Regions from separate parts of the Companilactobacillus sp. HBUAS59699 genome, predicted to be linked through region 1. Evidence: predicted binding sites of a transcription regulator. Region 1 holds the regulator's gene; the other holds the start of a gene.
The links. The regulator NrdR, encoded in region 1, represses ribonucleotide reductase genes. The targets are predictions, from matches to a motif close to ACACNATATATNGTGT.
Positions count from the first base shown of each region.

Region 2: a site for NrdR is predicted at 5,585-5,600, ahead of U8519_RS10760 (deoxynucleoside kinase). Genes of this name have one in related genera too.

Region 1 is NZ_JAYKTV010000001.1:103,860-112,506, forward strand. It holds gene polA (DNA polymerase I) at 1-670, shown strand, start outside; gene mutM (DNA-formamidopyrimidine glycosylase) at 701-1,528, shown strand; gene coaE (dephospho-CoA kinase) at 1,525-2,118, shown strand; gene nrdR (transcriptional regulator NrdR) at 2,140-2,622, shown strand; gene U8519_RS00480 (DnaD domain protein) at 2,634-4,028, shown strand; gene dnaI (primosomal protein DnaI) at 4,031-4,942, shown strand; gene thrS (threonine--tRNA ligase) at 5,248-7,194, shown strand; ribosomal protein L20 leader region at 7,258-7,365, shown strand; gene infC (translation initiation factor IF-3) at 7,391-7,921, shown strand; gene rpmI (50S ribosomal protein L35) at 7,936-8,133, shown strand; gene rplT (50S ribosomal protein L20) at 8,166-8,522, shown strand; gene U8519_RS00510 (YqeG family HAD IIIA-type phosphatase) at 8,589-8,647, shown strand, end outside.
Region 2 is NZ_JAYKTV010000005.1:205,667-214,313, reverse strand. It holds gene U8519_RS10785 (LTA synthase family protein) at 1-892, opposite strand, end outside; gene U8519_RS10780 (lysylphosphatidylglycerol synthase transmembrane domain-containing protein) at 934-1,944, opposite strand; gene U8519_RS10775 (glycosyltransferase family 4 protein) at 1,944-2,978, opposite strand; gene U8519_RS10770 (glycosyltransferase family 4 protein) at 2,971-4,170, opposite strand; gene U8519_RS10765 (QueT transporter family protein) at 4,246-4,740, opposite strand; gene U8519_RS10760 (deoxynucleoside kinase) at 4,865-5,515, opposite strand; gene U8519_RS10755 (excinuclease ABC subunit UvrA) at 5,747-8,278, shown strand; gene U8519_RS10750 (glycerophosphodiester phosphodiesterase) at 8,290-8,647, shown strand, end outside.

The DNA.
Region 1 (8,647 bases):
TCAAGTTGAATTACGTGTTTTAGCACATATTTCTGGTGATGAGAATATGCAAGAGGCCTTTAAAGAAGATTACGATATTCATGCACATACTGCCATGAGAATCTTTGGATTAGATAGCACGGACGAAGTTACACCTGATATGCGACGGAAAGCCAAGGCCACTAACTTTGGTATTGTTTATGGTATCAGTGACTATGGATTGTCACAGAATATTGGTATAACTCGTAAAGAGGCTGCACAGTTCATCGATTCTTACTTCGAACAGTATCCAGGAGTTAAGAAGTATATGGATGATATCGTTAAATTTGCTAGAGAGAATGGCTATGTTGAAACAATAATGCATCGTCGTAGATACTTGCCAGATATTCATTCTAAGAACTTTAATATTCGTAATTTTGCTCAGAGAACAGCCATGAACACACCTATTCAAGGTAGTGCGGCTGATATTATTAAAGTTGCCATGATCAATATGCAAAAGATGCTCAAAAAAGAGAACTTGCAAGCTAACTTACTATTGCAAGTTCACGATGAAATGATTTTTGAAGCACCAAAATCTGAAATTCCAATTTTGGAGAAGCTCGTACCAAGTGTAATGGATTCTGCTGTTAAATTAGATGTTCCACTAAAAGTTGGATCAGCGCACGGTGAAAGTTGGTACGAAGCAAAATAATAAATTTTATAAAGAAATGAGTGAAAAAGTATGCCTGAAATGCCAGAAGTAGAGACTGTTAGACGAGGATTGATATCTCAAGTTAAGGGTAAAAAAATCACTAACGTTGAGATCAGATATCAAAACTTAATAACGGGGGATGTACAACAATTTATTGATATGGTGACTGGTACAACTATTGAAGATATTGGTCGTCGTGCTAAGTTCTTGTTGATACATTTAGATAATGGATTTACGATCATTAGCCATTTGCGAATGGAAGGTAAGTATCGTGTTTCTGCCGATCCAGCAATGATCGATAAACATTCTCATGCAATTTTTACTTTGGATGATGGACAAAAGCTCATTTATAATGATGTTAGAAAATTTGGTCGAATGCAGTTGTGGAGAACGTCTGATCTTGCGGGAAATAAGTCGATTGCAAAATTAGGTCCTGAGCCCTTGTCAGATGAATTTACATTTGAAAATGTTAAACCAAGGATAATGCGACATCGCAAAGACATTAAGACGGTTTTGTTAGATCAATCAGTTATGAGTGGACTTGGTAACATATACGTCGATGAAGTCCTTTGGAGTGCCAAACTGCATCCAGAAACACCAGCTAATCACTTGAATGATGATGATATTAAGAATATTATTAAATATTCAAATGAAGAAATGAAAATGGGAATTGAAGCTGGTGGATCAACGGTTAGATCGTATGTAGATTCAACTGGTCATGCAGGTCACATGCAGAATTTCTTGCACGCTTATGGCAAAGAAGGAACACCTTGTTCTCGTTGCGGTACTGAAATCGAGAAAATAAAAGTAGGCGGACGTGGTACACACTTCTGTCCACACTGTCAGGTAATCAAATGAGCAAGATCTATGGGTTAACGGGTGGAATCGCAGCTGGTAAATCAACTGTATTGGATATTTTTAGAAAGAACGGTTGTGTAGTTTACGACGCTGATCAAGTAGCAAGAGATATTGTCGAGCCTGGTACTATTGGATTGGAACAGATTGTAAGTACTTTTGGTAAAGGAATCTTGTTCAGTGACGGATCTTTGAATCGAAAAAAATTAGGTTCAATCGTTTTTAATGATAAAAATCAGCTAAAAAAGTTAACAAATATCACAGGACCATTGATTCGAGAGCAAATTCTACATACAATAAAACAAGTCCGTGAATCAAATGATAAAAGAATAGTAATATTTGAAATTCAATTATTGTTTGAATCTAATTATCAAAATTATTTTGATGGAGTAATAACTATTTATATTCCTGAAAAAATACAGTTAGAACGCTTGATGGAACGTGATAGAATTAGTGAAGAAGATGCTTTGAAAAAAATCAATTCACAAATGTCGATGGAAGATAAGAAAAAACGTGCAGATATTGTGATTGATAATTCAGGTAATTTGAATATTTTAGAAACTGAAATTTATAATTTGATAAAAAAATTATGATACAGAAAAGAGGCTGATGATATGATTTGTCCACATTGTCATCATGATTCATCAAAAGTTGTCGACAGTCGTCCAAGTGATGAGGGACGCGCTATCAGACGTAGAAGAGAATGCGAATACTGCGGGACACGTTTTACAACTTTTGAAAGAATCGAAAAATCGCCATTATTAGTAATCAAGAAGAACGGGAATCGTGAAGAGTTCAGTCGTGAGAAGTTATTGCGAGGATTAGTACGTGCAGCTGAAAAGCGCCCAGTTACTATTGATCAAATGAATGGCATCGTTGATAAGGTAGAAAATCAAATTCGTGCAACCGGTGAGAATGAAGTTGGTTCTCAAACTATCGGTGAATATGTCATGAAGATTCTTGCCGATGTCGATGATGTTACTTATATCCGCTTTGCCAGCGTCTATCGTGAATTCAAAGATATGAATGGATTTATGAAAGAGGTTCAAGAAATGATGGCAAATGATGGATCTGAAGGTAAATCTGATAAAGATTAGGAAGTGCTGAATTGGCAAAAGAATTTAATTATGATCCGGCAAAGTTTACACCATTGACGGGTTATTGGTGTTTGCCACACGGACAAATAAATGATTATGATCGTCATGTTTTGACTGATCTTTATTTGCCGTTACTTGGAACTCGTGCATATAGTATTTATTTACTGTTGTGGGAGAAGGTTCCTAATAAAGAATTAGTCAGTGAGCGTCAGAGTCACGCTGATCTGATGAGCTTATTAGACCTTGACTTAAAAACTTTTTATAATGAACGCATTAAGGCCGAAGCATTGGGTTTGATCCGGTCATATGAAAAGCATGATGACATTGGTGATTACGTTGTATATCAATTGTTTGAGCCTTTAATGCCGCATGATTTTTTTAATGATGATCTAATGAGTATTTTTTTGTATGAACAGATAGGTGAGAAGAACTATCACAAGTTAGTCAAAAAATATGCCCAATCGACTGATATTCTTGATGATTCCAAAGAGATCAGTAAAGATTTCTTGGAAGTATTTCAATTAAGTAATGATGACTTGATAAATACTCCGTCAGAAGTTAAATCGGCTCAAAGTGATTTTGATGATATGAATACACAACCTAAACCTAAGATCCAAGAAACAGATGATTCTCAACTAGACTGGGAGTTGATTTCGGAAAGAATTGGTCAGTTGTTCAAAATCAGTAATGATGATCTCTTAAAGAATCAAGAATTGATCATTAGTTTGCACGCTTTTTATGGCATAGATGAAATAGCCATAATTAATTTGATCGGTCAAACTTGTGACATCGTTAATAATAAGATCGATCCAGTCCGTTTGAAGCGGACGGTTCAAGATCGCTTTGAGAAGAATGCTAATATTTCAATCAAGAATGCCACAACTCAGAATAATAATGAAGCTAATAACACAAACCAAAATACTATAGTGACACATTTTAATCGTGCAGATGATGTATTGTTGCAACAAGCGAAGACTTTGGCACCAGCTGACTTCTTAGCCGCTGAGAAAAAGAAGAGTGGCGGCTTTACTGGTACAGTGGAATCACGGGCATTACGAGATATGGCGATGAAGACTTATTTGTCACCAGCTGTTTTGAATATCATGGTGGACTACATACTGCAAAATTCGCCAACGCTGACGTTACCCTTAATGGAAACTATGGCTAATGATTGGCAGCAAAACAACGTTGAAACTCCAGAACAAGCTCTGCAAAGGCTGCATGATTTCAAAACTAAGCCGCGTAACCCCAAGCGTCGTTATAACAGTAATAAGGCATCCAGAAGAGTCGAACAGAGTACTGATTGGAGTAAGGTGACTTCCAAGCCAGTAGCTAATGGGGATGCTAAAAAGAAACAACAAGAGTTACAAGAGAGACTCAGAAAAATGAGAAATAAGGATAATTAATCATGGAAAATTTAGGATCAAAATTAGCTGAATATTTAAACTCAAAAAATCTAACTGATGATTATCGTCGTTTGATGAGTCAAGCATTGAATGATCCTGATGTTCAAGTTTTTTTGAAGAAAAATTCTGAACAAATCAATTCAGATGCTATTGATGTTAGTGCCGCTAGTATTTATGAATTCTACAATCACAAGACACATCCAAGTGAATTGTCTAAGGGATATGTGCCACAATTAGTGGTCAGTAATCACAATATTGAAGTTGTCTATGCCCCTAATAGCAGAACTATCAGCAAAGAAAAAGAAAGTAATTATGAATCAAAATTTGTCTTGTTGAATATGCCAAAGGATATTCGCAAAGCTACACTGTCTGATTACGGTGGTGCGGGTAGACAAGAGGCACTCGAAGCGGCACTAGACTTTGTAGATAATTATGAACATCGAAATGATAACTTTGTTCCCGGATTATATTTGGCTGGTGACTTTGGTGTAGGTAAGACATATCTTTTGGGTGCAATCGCTAATGAATTGATCAAAGATGATATCAAAACAACGATTATGCATTTTCCAACCTTTGCGATTGAAATGAAAAATTCAATCGGACAGAACAATGTATTAGATCGTGTCAACAAAGTTAAAGATGCTGAAATTTTAATGCTGGATGATATTGGGGCAGACTCAATGTCTAGTTGGATCCGTGATGAAGTACTAGGAGTTATCTTGCAATATCGTATGCAAGAAAATATGCCGACATTTTTCTCTTCGAATTTTTCAATGTCTGAGCTAGAACAGCATTTGTCAGTTAATCAGCGTGGAGAAGAAGAGCCAGTAAAGGCACAGCGGATTATGGAGCGAGTAAAATATCTCTCCAAAGAAGTAATCGTCAGCGGACCAAATAAACGATTTTCAAGATAGATTTTCATTTTAGACTTGCAAAATGGATTTATAAATGTTTCAATAAGTGCATGAAAGACAACACTTCGGTTCTATTCAGGGAGGGTACGATTACTGAAAGCTTACCCATTACTGGAGTTACCACTTTCACTAAAAACTGTATAATTGTCGGTTACTTTATAACCAAAAGAGTGAAAACTGTTTTGTACAGTTTTAAAGTGGGTGGAACCGCGTAGGAATGCGTCCCTGAAGTATGTATACATATTAGTATTGTGTATGTACTTCAGGGACGCATTTTTGTTGTCCAAATTTTAGGAGGAAACCACATGTCAAAAATCAAATTAACATTTCCAGATGATTCTGTTAGAGAGTTTGATGAAGGCACAACTGTTCTAGATGTTGCTAAGTCAATTAGTACATCATTAGGCAAAAAAGCTGTTGCTGGTAAACTTAACGACACTTTAATCGATGTAGAACGTCCAATCAGCCAAGATGGTAAGATTGAAATCATTGCCGGTGAAGATGATGAAGATTCACTTAAGGTTTTGAGAAATACTGCTAGTTTAGTATTCGGTGCTGCTGCTAGTGAATTAAAGAAGAATCTTCACTTCGGTGAAAAAGAATCAAACGATGACGGTTTCTTCGTTGATACAGATGATAAAGATGGTCAAATCAGTGTTGACGAGCTAGAAGAAATTTCAGCTATCATGCACAAGATCATTAAGAACAACGACAAAGTTGAACGTGTCATGATGGACAAGTCAGAATTAGTTGAAATGTTCAAGGATGATCCATACAAGTCATCATTGATCGGTGCTATTGAATCAGTTCAAATTCCTGTATACAAATTAGATGGATTCGTTGACTTCGGTTACGATGCAATTCTTCCAAGTATGAAGAGTTTGAAACACTTTAGCTTATTATCAGTTGCTGGTGCTTATTGGCAAGGTAAGTCAAGTAACCCAATGTTACAAAGAATTTATGGTACAGCCTTTTATAAGGAAGCAGATCTTGAAGCTGATGCAAAACGTCGTGCTGAGATCAAAGAGCGTGATCACAGAACAATTGGTCGTGATCTTGACCTATTCTTCGTTGATCCAGAAGTTGGTGCAGGACTTCCATACTGGATGCCAAATGGTGCAACAATTCGTCGTGTCATCGAAAGATACATCATCGATAAGGAAGTTGCTTGGGGTTACCAACACGTATACACACCAATCCTTATGAACTTGAATGCTTATAAGACTTCAGGCCACTGGGAACACTATCGTGAAGACATGTTCCCACCAATGGACATGGGTGACGGCGAAATGCTTGAACTACGTCCTATGAACTGTCCTTCACATATTCAAATTTACAACCATCACAAACGTTCATACCGTGAATTACCAGTTCGTATCGCTGAATTAGGTATGATGCACAGATATGAAAAGTCAGGTGCTTTGACAGGTCTACAACGTGTTCGTGAAATGACACTTAATGATGGTCACACATTCGTTGCTCTTGACCAAATTCAAGCAGAATTCAAACGTACTCTTCAATTGATGGTTGAAGTATACAAGGACTTCGATATTACAGATTACTCATTCCGTTTAAGTTACAGAGATCCTGCTAATACAGAGAAGTACTTTGATGACGATGAAATGTGGAACAAGTCACAATCAATGCTTAAGGGTGCCATGGACGAACTTGGTCTTGACTACTATGAAGCAGAAGGTGAAGCTGCATTCTATGGTCCAAAGCTTGATGTTCAAACAAAGACAGCCTTGGGTAATGATGAGACACTATCAACTATCCAACTAGACTTCATGCAACCAGAGAAGTTCCAACTTACATATACAGGTTCAGATGGTGAAGAACACAGACCAGTTATGATTCACCGTGGTATTGTTTCAACAATGGAAAGATTTATCGCTTACCTAATTGAAATGTACAAGGGTGCCTTCCCAACATGGTTAGCTCCAACACAAGTACGTATTATTCCTGTTAACCAAAAACTTCATGGTGCATATGCAGAAAACCTACTTAAAGAATTACGTGCTAAGAACATTCGTGCTGAAATCGATACACGTGATGAAAAGATGGGTTACAAGATCCGTGATGCCCAAACAATGAAGGTTCCATACACAGCCGTTGTTGGTGATCAAGAAATGGCTGACGCTACTGTATCAGTTAGAAAGTATGGAGAAGAAAACTCAGAATCAGAAGTATTACCAATGTTTGTTGGCTCAGTTGTTTCAGATATCAACAACTTCAGTCGCAGAAATGGTTAATTTTAAAAATATATTTTAAGCAGTTGACATTCATACGTTGATGGTTTATAGTATTTAACTGTTGAGATTAAGCAGAAGCGCCCGCTTCTCACCTAAGCTTTATGCCGCTAGGTTAATACGATTATGTAGATAATAGTGGGCGTGCGTATGCGCCCACTTTTTTTGTGGGATCAGATTTTTCCGGAGGTGACTACTCATAGCAAGAGATCTATTAATAAACGATCAAATCCGTGCTAAAGAAGTACGATTAATTTCAGAAACAGGAGATCAAGTTGGTGTTAAACCAACAGCAGAAGCCCAACGTTTGGCTGATGCAGCTAATATGGACCTTGTCCTTATGTCCCCAGGTGCTAAACCACCTGTAGCCAGAATTATGGACTATGGTAAATACAAGTTTGAACTTCAAAAGAAGAATCGTGAAGCACGTAAGAAACAAAAAACCGTTAGTTTAAAAGAAGTTCGACTAAGTCCTACTATTGAAGCAAATGACTTTAATACAAAGGTAAACAATGCTCGCAAGTTCTTAGCTAAAGGTGATAAGGTCAAAGTATCTCTTCGTTTTAAGGGTAGAGCAATTACTCATAAAGAGATAGGTAAAGAAGTATTAGACCGTGTAGCTGAAGAGACTAAGGATGTTGCTAATGTAACAACTAAGCCTAAGATGGACGGCCGTAACATGTTCTTGATGCTTGATCCAATTAGTTCCAAAGACAATAAGAAAAAATAGTGGAGGGGTTTCTAATGCCTAAACAAAAAACACACCGTGCATCAGCAAAGAGATTCAAGAAAACTGCTAATGGCGGTTGGAAGAGAAGCCATGCTTATACAAGTCACCGTTTCCACGGTAAGACAAAGAAGCAACGTCGTCAATTGGCTAAACCAGGAATGGTTAATGCAAGTGATATGAAACGTATCAAACAAATGCTAGCTACATACTAATTATTTATTTGTAATTTAAAGGAGGAGTCATTATGCCACGTGTAAAAGGTGGAACAGTAACTCGTAAACGTCGTAAGAAAGTATTAAAATTAGCTAAAGGATATCGTGGTTCAAAACATATCACTTTTAAAGCTGCACATACACAAGTAATGGTTTCATACCGTTATGCATTCCGTGATCGTCGTCAAAGAAAACGCGATTTCCGTAAGTTATGGATTGCAAGAATCAATGCTGCTGCAAGAATGAACGAAATCAGCTACAGCAAATTAATGCATGGTTTGAAGTTAGCTAACGTTGATATCAACCGTAAGATGTTGGCACAACTAGCTATTGAAGATCCAAAAGCATTCACAAGTTTAGTAGACACAGCTAAAAAAGCTTTAGCTTAATGATGAAAACGTAATTTGGATATTCCAAATTGCGTTTTTTTACTAAGTAAATAAAGAGGATTAAAAATGTTTAAACCATATATTATGCTCAATAGAATTACTGATCTGAATGTCAGTGATTTGAA
Region 2 (8,647 bases), on a different contig from region 1:
TGAAGAAATTGTCAAAACTCAAAGTATCGTCTTCATGATAAAGTTTATTCAAATTAGGAGTTACTTCTTCTCCATCCCATTTGAAGTCGATCATAAACTGTTGCAAACTCTCCAAATGGATAATGAAGACATTCTTCCCCTTAGCAACACCAGTATATTCAACATTGGGTGTTACGTAGTTATTCTTCATGTACTTCTCGATAGAGTCCAAGTCTGAACTCTTAGACTGAGCCTTAACAGCGTTAGTCTGGGAAGTCTTGATAACATCATAAATATTAAATACATTAAGTCCTAAGTACTTAACAATATAGTTATTATCAAAAGTTCTAGTTAATAATTGTGAACGGTCGCTTTCGGCCAATGTTAAATTAGCACCAAACAAAAGAACAGCTAAAGAACTCACTAATACTGGAATTCTCCAATTCAGTCTCTTTACGTCCATTCTAATAACATGAAATGCTAACAATAAAATCAAAATCAATACATCCAAGAAGACTAAAAAGTCTGTTGGCTTAACAATACCTAAAATACTCTTACCTAAGTTATTTGAAACTGATCCTGAACCTTTGATCAAAACCATTGTTAGGAAATCTGAGAATTCACGATAGTACAAAATATTAGAGAATAACCATACAGTATCCAAGAAATCTACTATTAGTAGAAAGATGTATGATTTTCTCCCTTTCATATACAATGCAATACCAAATAATAACAACATGATCGGTATAGGATTGATTATCATTAAGAAAGTCTGAATCGATCCTTTAACACCTAAGTTGAACTTATTTTGATAGGCATATACAGTTTTAATAGTGTATAAAAGTACAGCTAAGACGACGAATCCTAGCCTAGTATTTAAAAAATTAGAAATACTTTTAACAATACGCTTCATTATTTACGCTCCATAGATTTACTAACAACTTTTATGATGTCTCATTTAATTTTGGGTTTCTTTGAAACCGCAATAATCCCCAAAAACATCCCCAAATAATATGTAATAAATCTCCATAAAAACATACCCAGAATCAATCCTGAAGGTGAAGGAATGAATCCAGCAAACAGTGTTTTGAAACTAAATTCCGCTCCTCCTGAGCCCCCAGGAATCGGAAAGATAGATGTGATCATTACAATCATTATGTGCATCACTAAAACATCGACGATATTTACATGATCACAATTTAATGCTAGTAGTACAAAATAAACTACAAAATAATACAAGAATAGTTGAACGATCGTTAGTAACGATGCTTTGATAACTTTTTTCTTTTCACGTTTCAAAACCAAGCTTTCATTATAAAAACTATCGATACTAGTAATTGTCGACTGTAAAATTTTATCACGTTTTTCTTCTTTTAGAAAAAACAAAACTGGTTTAAGAATGACCTGAACCATTTTCTTAGTGAAATCATAATAATACATGATCATCAATAAGAAAGAAATGGTAACTAAATGAATAACCATTCCAAACACAATTAAAGTGGCAAGCCCCGAAAAATGTTGCGCAACACTTTTGAAGCTTACCGCCATTGCAATAATAAAATTAACTAGCACCATCGCTTGATAAATTACGAACTTCATCAATAGGACAGAACTTGCTCGACCAGGATCAATCTTCGATTGCATCAATCCAACTAATTGAGCTGGTTGTCCACCTGAAGAAAAAGGTGTGATGGCATTAAACAATGCTTGAATCAATGGTATACGGTACATCTCCCACCAACCAAACTTCCGGTCTTCTTTTTTCTTCAATAAAGTATGTAAGACTAGTGACTCTACTGCATATGACAATAGAATGGATAGAAACGCTACCGCTAGCCAACCGTAATTCAAACTCTGAAACGTTGTGACTAATGACTTGAAGTTGATTTTTCTGGCTTCCCACCAAAAAATACTGACTCCTAGCCCTATCATCACAAATAATGCAACTATATTTTTTCTACTCATTATTTATCCCGTTTAGAAATTTTATATTGATCAGTATAAAAATCATACCAAATCTTACTCAAATTGTCCTCTGAGTACTGTTGTGTAGCCTCTCGAGATTTCTTCTTGAATTCTTTCAGGATATCTCGATTAGCTGCAGCCTTATTTATAAAATCATTCATATCAGAATAATTTCTGGCTGGTTGATAATATCCATAGATTATAGCACGATACAAATCTAGATCTCTCAATAATACTGGTGCGCCACAGGCAAATGCTTCCAATACTGACATTGGAAACAATTCATCATACGAAGGCAGTAAAAATAAGTCACATGCATTGTAATAATCGACCAACTCGTTGCGGTCAACGATACCAGTGAACTTCATATTTTTAGGTGCATTATCGATCATATCTTTGTAGCGGTCATAACCATCGGTTATTTTGCCAAACGAAAAACCACCAGCCCAAATGAATTGTATGTCTGGATTACCTTTAGCTAACTTATAAAAATCATCGATACCCTTGCGCTCTTGAACTTGTCCATCCCCGAACACGATGAACTTATCCTCAGGTACCCCGATTTTCTTACGGAAGGCTTTTTTCTCTTCAGCTGATTTTTCATAGAAATTTTCAGTCGAAACAAAATTAGGAATGTACTTGATTTTATTTCGATCTAAGCCATGAGCTACTAGTTTATCAATAAAAGTTGGATTAACAACAACAATTTGGTCCATTCGCTTATAAAAATTAATTACATATTTATAAAAAATAGACTTTGCTGGTTCTGGTAACTTAATACTTCCTTCTAGTGTCTCAGGCAAAAAATGAACGTATCCTATCTTACGTCCTCTTTTTTTAGAAAACGTTGACAGATAGAATTGTGGATCGATCGTATGATAGTGACTTAAATCACTACGTCCATAGTCATTGATCTTAATATCGAAATCATTGCTAAAACGTTCTTTCAGCAGGTTTATCAATTCCTTATAGGCACTGCCGACGCCCTGTCCTGCGACTTTATCTGCTGATGAAAACATTGTTATTTTAATCATTCGAATACTCCTCTGGATCTATTGATGAATCTGAAAGTTCCTCTCTGACAAAATATTCTTCTGAACGATGGTAAAAGTCCAAAACGGAATTACCAAAGTTATCAGATGAAATGTTATATAGGATCTTATGTCTTGCGTCACGATCGTCAAATGATTTTGGATGATCAAGATATGCAATGATCCTAGGAACTAATTGACTATCTTGTGAGAATGTTACACCAACTGACGGATCTGTCAAAAGCTGATCAGTATATGGCGCACTTCTAACGACGATTTTTAATCCTGAAGCAATTGCTTCAATGTATGTTAATCCTTGAGATTCAGTGTCACTGGATGACACAAAAATATTCGCCATATGATAATATGGTGAGATTTTATCGTGCTCTACTTCTCCAGTAAATATAACACTGTCGTCAATTCCCAAGTCCTTCGACATTTGAACTAATTCTTCCATATCGGGACCATCACCAACGATAACTAACTTAATTTCAGGATTATACTTGAGCAACTCAGGCATTGATCGAAGCATATGATCAATCTTTTTCTCCAAAGCGATTCGACTCAACATCAGTATTACTGGTGTATCTTCAGAAATTCCTAATTGTTCACGTATATCAGATGCGTTAACTGGTTTGGTATATTCTGAAAGGTCCACACCCGTAGGAATAATTGAAATAGGTGCTTTGATTTCATAGCGGTCTAGTGTTGCCTTCACTTGCTTACTTGGAGCAACAACGCCTGAAGCATTCTTCAAGAACATTCTAGACATTTGCTTTACATGATATGGCTTAAGTAAATGACCATTCAAGACGTAATGCAAATAGTCCTCATACATCGTGTGATAAGTATGAACAAACGGTATTTTTAACTGCTTTGCTACAAATTTACCCATTAAACCCATCGAGAATTCTGTCTGTGTATGAACAATGTCCAATTTTAATTCTTTAGCAAGTTCCACCGCATGGAACATCCCTCTGATTGCAATTCTTCTATCAGTAAACGAGATGAACGGTACACTGCTTACCCGAAAAATATTAGGTTCAATTGTTTTTTTAGAAACATTGGGATCGGTTGTTGTAAAAATATAAACTGAATTTCCTTTTCGTTCCAAATCGTTCTTCAATGTTTGGATCGATGTAGCTACTCCACTAACTTGAGGGAAGTATGTATCGGTAAAAATTCCGATATTCATAAAAACATCTCCTCACAATCTTTATAATGATGATTATAACAAAAAAAAGGAGGAATCACTTCCCCCTTTATAGTCTTAATTAATTAATTTACTGAAATTGCGATTTTTCATTAAGAAATAAAAAATTGCAGCGCCAATCGCAACCACTACTACTTCACCTAATGCAACTGATCCAGCATTGATCCAGAATGGAATTTTAAGTACCAAGTGAAGTTCAGCACCAACGATAATACCGTTTACTACGGCACATATAGCTGGAACTGCCCAGATCCATTCCATCTTAGCTGGAACCTTGGTTATCAAGTAGCAAGCAACTGCCGTTGCCAATGTACCAAATAATAAATCATATGCTCCAAGTGATGCACTGAAGATATTAGCGATAAAACAACCAATGATCAGTGACCAGCTGTACTTATGATTAAAAAATGGTAACAACATCAGGATCTCAGAAACTCTAAATTGAACTGGACCATACGAAAATGCTGAAAGTCCAGGTGCAACTGTCACTGCAACATACAAAGCAGCGATAATCGCCAATTGAGTTATATCCCTAGTCTTTAATTTGTTCATAGAAAAAAATCCCCCACTGTTTTTATTTTGGACAGGTTACCAGAAAAACTGTCTTAAATAGATTACCGTATTTTCACATAGACATCAAACTAAAAAAGAAGCTTTTCAGCTTCTTTTCTTTAATTTAATTATTTGATGTAACTCTGTGCTTTGCCAATTCAGCATCGATTTGATCCAAAACAGTTTGAAGATCATCAGGATTTTCAACGAAATCATACTTATCTCCGTCGATCTTCATCTTTGGACTATAATCATAGTCATCATACCAACCGTCATAACGACCGAGCAAGTTATGATAATACTCAACTAATGATGGATCTTGTTCTGGTTGTTCGTAGTCACGGCCACGTTTTTCGATACGTTTGATCATTGTATCGTATGAAATATCAATATGAACTAGTAAGTCTGGAGCTTTTTTTGCAGCAGCATATGGTAGTTCTTGCATCATGTTATCTAGTAATTCGTCATAAACCTTAACTTCTTGAGGTGTAGCACGTCCCATATCTGCATTCATATGAAAGAATAGTGAATCCTCGTAAATTGAACGGTCCAAAACATTATTGTCATCTACCATTGCTTGTTTGATAGATTCAAAGCGCTTGTTCAAAAAATAAATTTGTAATAGAAATGCATATTTCTTAGGATCAGCATAAAAAAGTGGTAACACAGGATTGTTATCGACTTGTTCATAAAATGCCTCTGTTCCTAAATGTTTTGACAAAATAGTTGCCAATGAACTTTTACCGGCTCCAATAGTGCCGCTCAATACGATCATCATTATTCTCCTCCAACCAATTCATTAAATAATCTGTAAAAAATCAACATTCACTATAATAACACTTAACGACTAGATATTGTATACAAATCTAAGCCTTATCCATATATGGTAGTGTTTTCACATGCTTGGAGCTTGATGCAGTAGGATTCAACTTTTAAAAAAATCCTAATTTCACAATATAATTGGCAGCAATGTTAAAATGTTAATGCAAAATGGAAGGAGTTAATTATGGTAATTAGACACAAAAATTATATTCCAGACAATATCGAGGTTCGTGGTGCAAATGCTAATAATCTGAAGAACTTAAATATTGATATTCCTCTCAATTCTTTTGTAGCAATAACTGGTGTTTCCGGATCAGGTAAGTCATCACTGGCAATGGATACAATTTATTCTGAAGGTGCTAGAAAATATCTCAACGCACTTTCTACTTATACTAGACGTCGCATCACTCAAATGGGACGTTCAAATGTGAAAGACATCAAGAATCTACCTTCCACAATTGCTTTGAGACAACGGCCAGTGGTTCCTGGAGTTCGCTCAACAGTTGGTACAATGACTGAAAGTCTAAATATCTTACGTTTGATGTTTTCTCGACTAGCATCAGTCAAATGTCCTAATGGACACAGACTTGATCCAACTCTAAAAATATCGCAAGTTATGGATCTACCTACCTCTGATGACAATATGGGTGTTTTAACTTGTCTAGTTTGCCACGTACATTTTATGGCATTTGGTGCTGAAGACTTTGCCTTTAATTCCACTGGCGCCTGCCCTACTTGCCAAGGAACTGGCTTCTTAAAAACTATCGAATTAGATAAAATCATTCCTGACAAAACTTTGACCATTGCTGAAGGTGCCGTACGTTCATGGCGCTTACCAGGTCGTTCACTTCAAATCGAAGTTGTTCAAGAACTAGGCGTTAGAGTTGATGTTCCCTTTAAAGATCTAACTGAAAAAGAAAAAGACATCGTCGTCAACGGTAAAGGTGTAAAAAAAGAAGTGATCATCCCTACTTCAACTGGTAAATCATTTAAACTAAATGCATTATATGAAAATGCCATCGACGCCGTTAAACATAGTTTGAATAGTACCAAAAACGAAAATACTCTTAAGCGATTAGGCAGATTTTATTCTATTAAAGAATGCCCAAATTGTTTAGGTAGCAGATTTGATCCAAAATTATTCAATAATGAATTAGTCGGTAAAAATATTGCTCAGGTTTGTCAATTGAGTATTAGCCAATTACAAGACTTCTGTAATGACATCATGGATTGGCTTCCTGATGATATGCAAAAATTAGGCAAAAACTTAACTAATGAGTTATTAGAATTATTACAGCCGATCGATGACTTAGGCTTAAACTATTTAACACTCACACGTGCTGGCAATACTTTGTCCACAGGTGAATTACAAAGAATCCAATTAGCTCGGACCATTCGTAATCAAATGACTGGAGTGTTATACGTCTTAGATGAACCAAGTGTTGGTTTGCATCCGGCTAATGTTACTGGTTTGATAAAGATCTTACGTGAACTAGTAAAATTAGGTAACTCGCTCATCGTCGTTGATCACGATACTAGTATTATTGCAGCAGCTGATTATGTTATTGAAATTGGACCATCATCAGGTGCCAGCGGTGGACAAGTTATTTCTAAAGGAACCGTTGATGATATTAAGAACAATCACGACTCCGTCATCGAACCATATTTGACCGGTGATGCAAATATCCTTTGCCATCAACAAACTAAACCATTCACTAAAGGTACTATCAGCGTCGAAATTGGTGACCGCTTCAATATTCACGGTATGAAGGCCAAATTCAGTAAAGAATCATTAAATGTAGTATCAGGAATGTCTGGATCAGGTAAAACCACACTTGTCTTCGACAGTTTCATCAATGCTTTGGAGGACAAATTAAACGGTGACCCTATTCCAAAATATGTTAAGTCTCTTGATACTAATGGTATCAAAAATGTTTTGACGGTTGACTCCACGCCGATCGGTAAGAATGTTCGTTCCACAGTTGCAACCTATACTAAGATTCTAGACAAGGTTCGTAAATTATTCGCTGCAACAGAGCAAGCTAAAGCTAAGAAATACACTGCCAGTTATTTCTCATATAACAATAAAGAAGGTGCCTGCCCTAACTGCGGTGGAACTGGAGTCATAACCTTAGATATTCAGTATCTTCCTGATATGGTAGAAACTTGCCCAGTATGTCACGGTAATCGTTACAATCCCGACATTCTAGCAATAACTTGGCATGGCAAAAATATTGCCGAAATATTAAATATGTCTATTACTGAAGCAGCTGACTTTTTCAAAGATGAAACTAATATTGAAAACACCATAGATACACTTAATGAAATTGGTTTGAATTATTTAGAACTTGGGGAAAGTACTCCAACCTTATCAGGTGGTGAAGCTCAAAGATTAAAACTAGTTACCTACATGAAACGCAGTCAAAAGAACCAATTATTCGTCTTCGATGAGCCTAGTGTCGGCCTCCATCCTAAGGATGTCTCAGTATTGATCGGCGTTCTAAATAAATTGATCGACAATCACGCTACCGTTATTGTCATTGAACACGATCTTGATATTATTGCCAATGCCGACTATATTAATGATCTTGGTCCCGAGGGTGGGATCAATGGTGGTAAAATTATAGCCAGTGGAACTCCTCAAGAAATTTGTGATTCCAAAGATAGTATCACTGGAAAATATCTTAAAGAGCATATGAAATTATTTAACATTTAAGGGAATTAAACATGAAAAAAATACCTACAATTCTAAGTATCGCTGCCATACTAATAGGAATAACAACTGCTGGTATCACGGCAAATGCTGCCGCCAAAGCCAAAAACCTAACATCAGTAGAGACCAGCATCAATCATGCCTCACCTGAAACTCCGTTAGTCTTCTCTCACCGTGGCAGTCCTTACAATCAACCTGAGCATTCCTTTGCCGGATACAACACCGCTATTAAAGATGGTAGTCAATATATCGAACAAGACGTATGGATGAATAAAGACGGTAATCTATATGTTTCTCATGACAACAATTTGAAACGCACGACTGGCAAAAATATCAAAATTTCTGATTCGACTGATCAGAAACTTTCTAAAA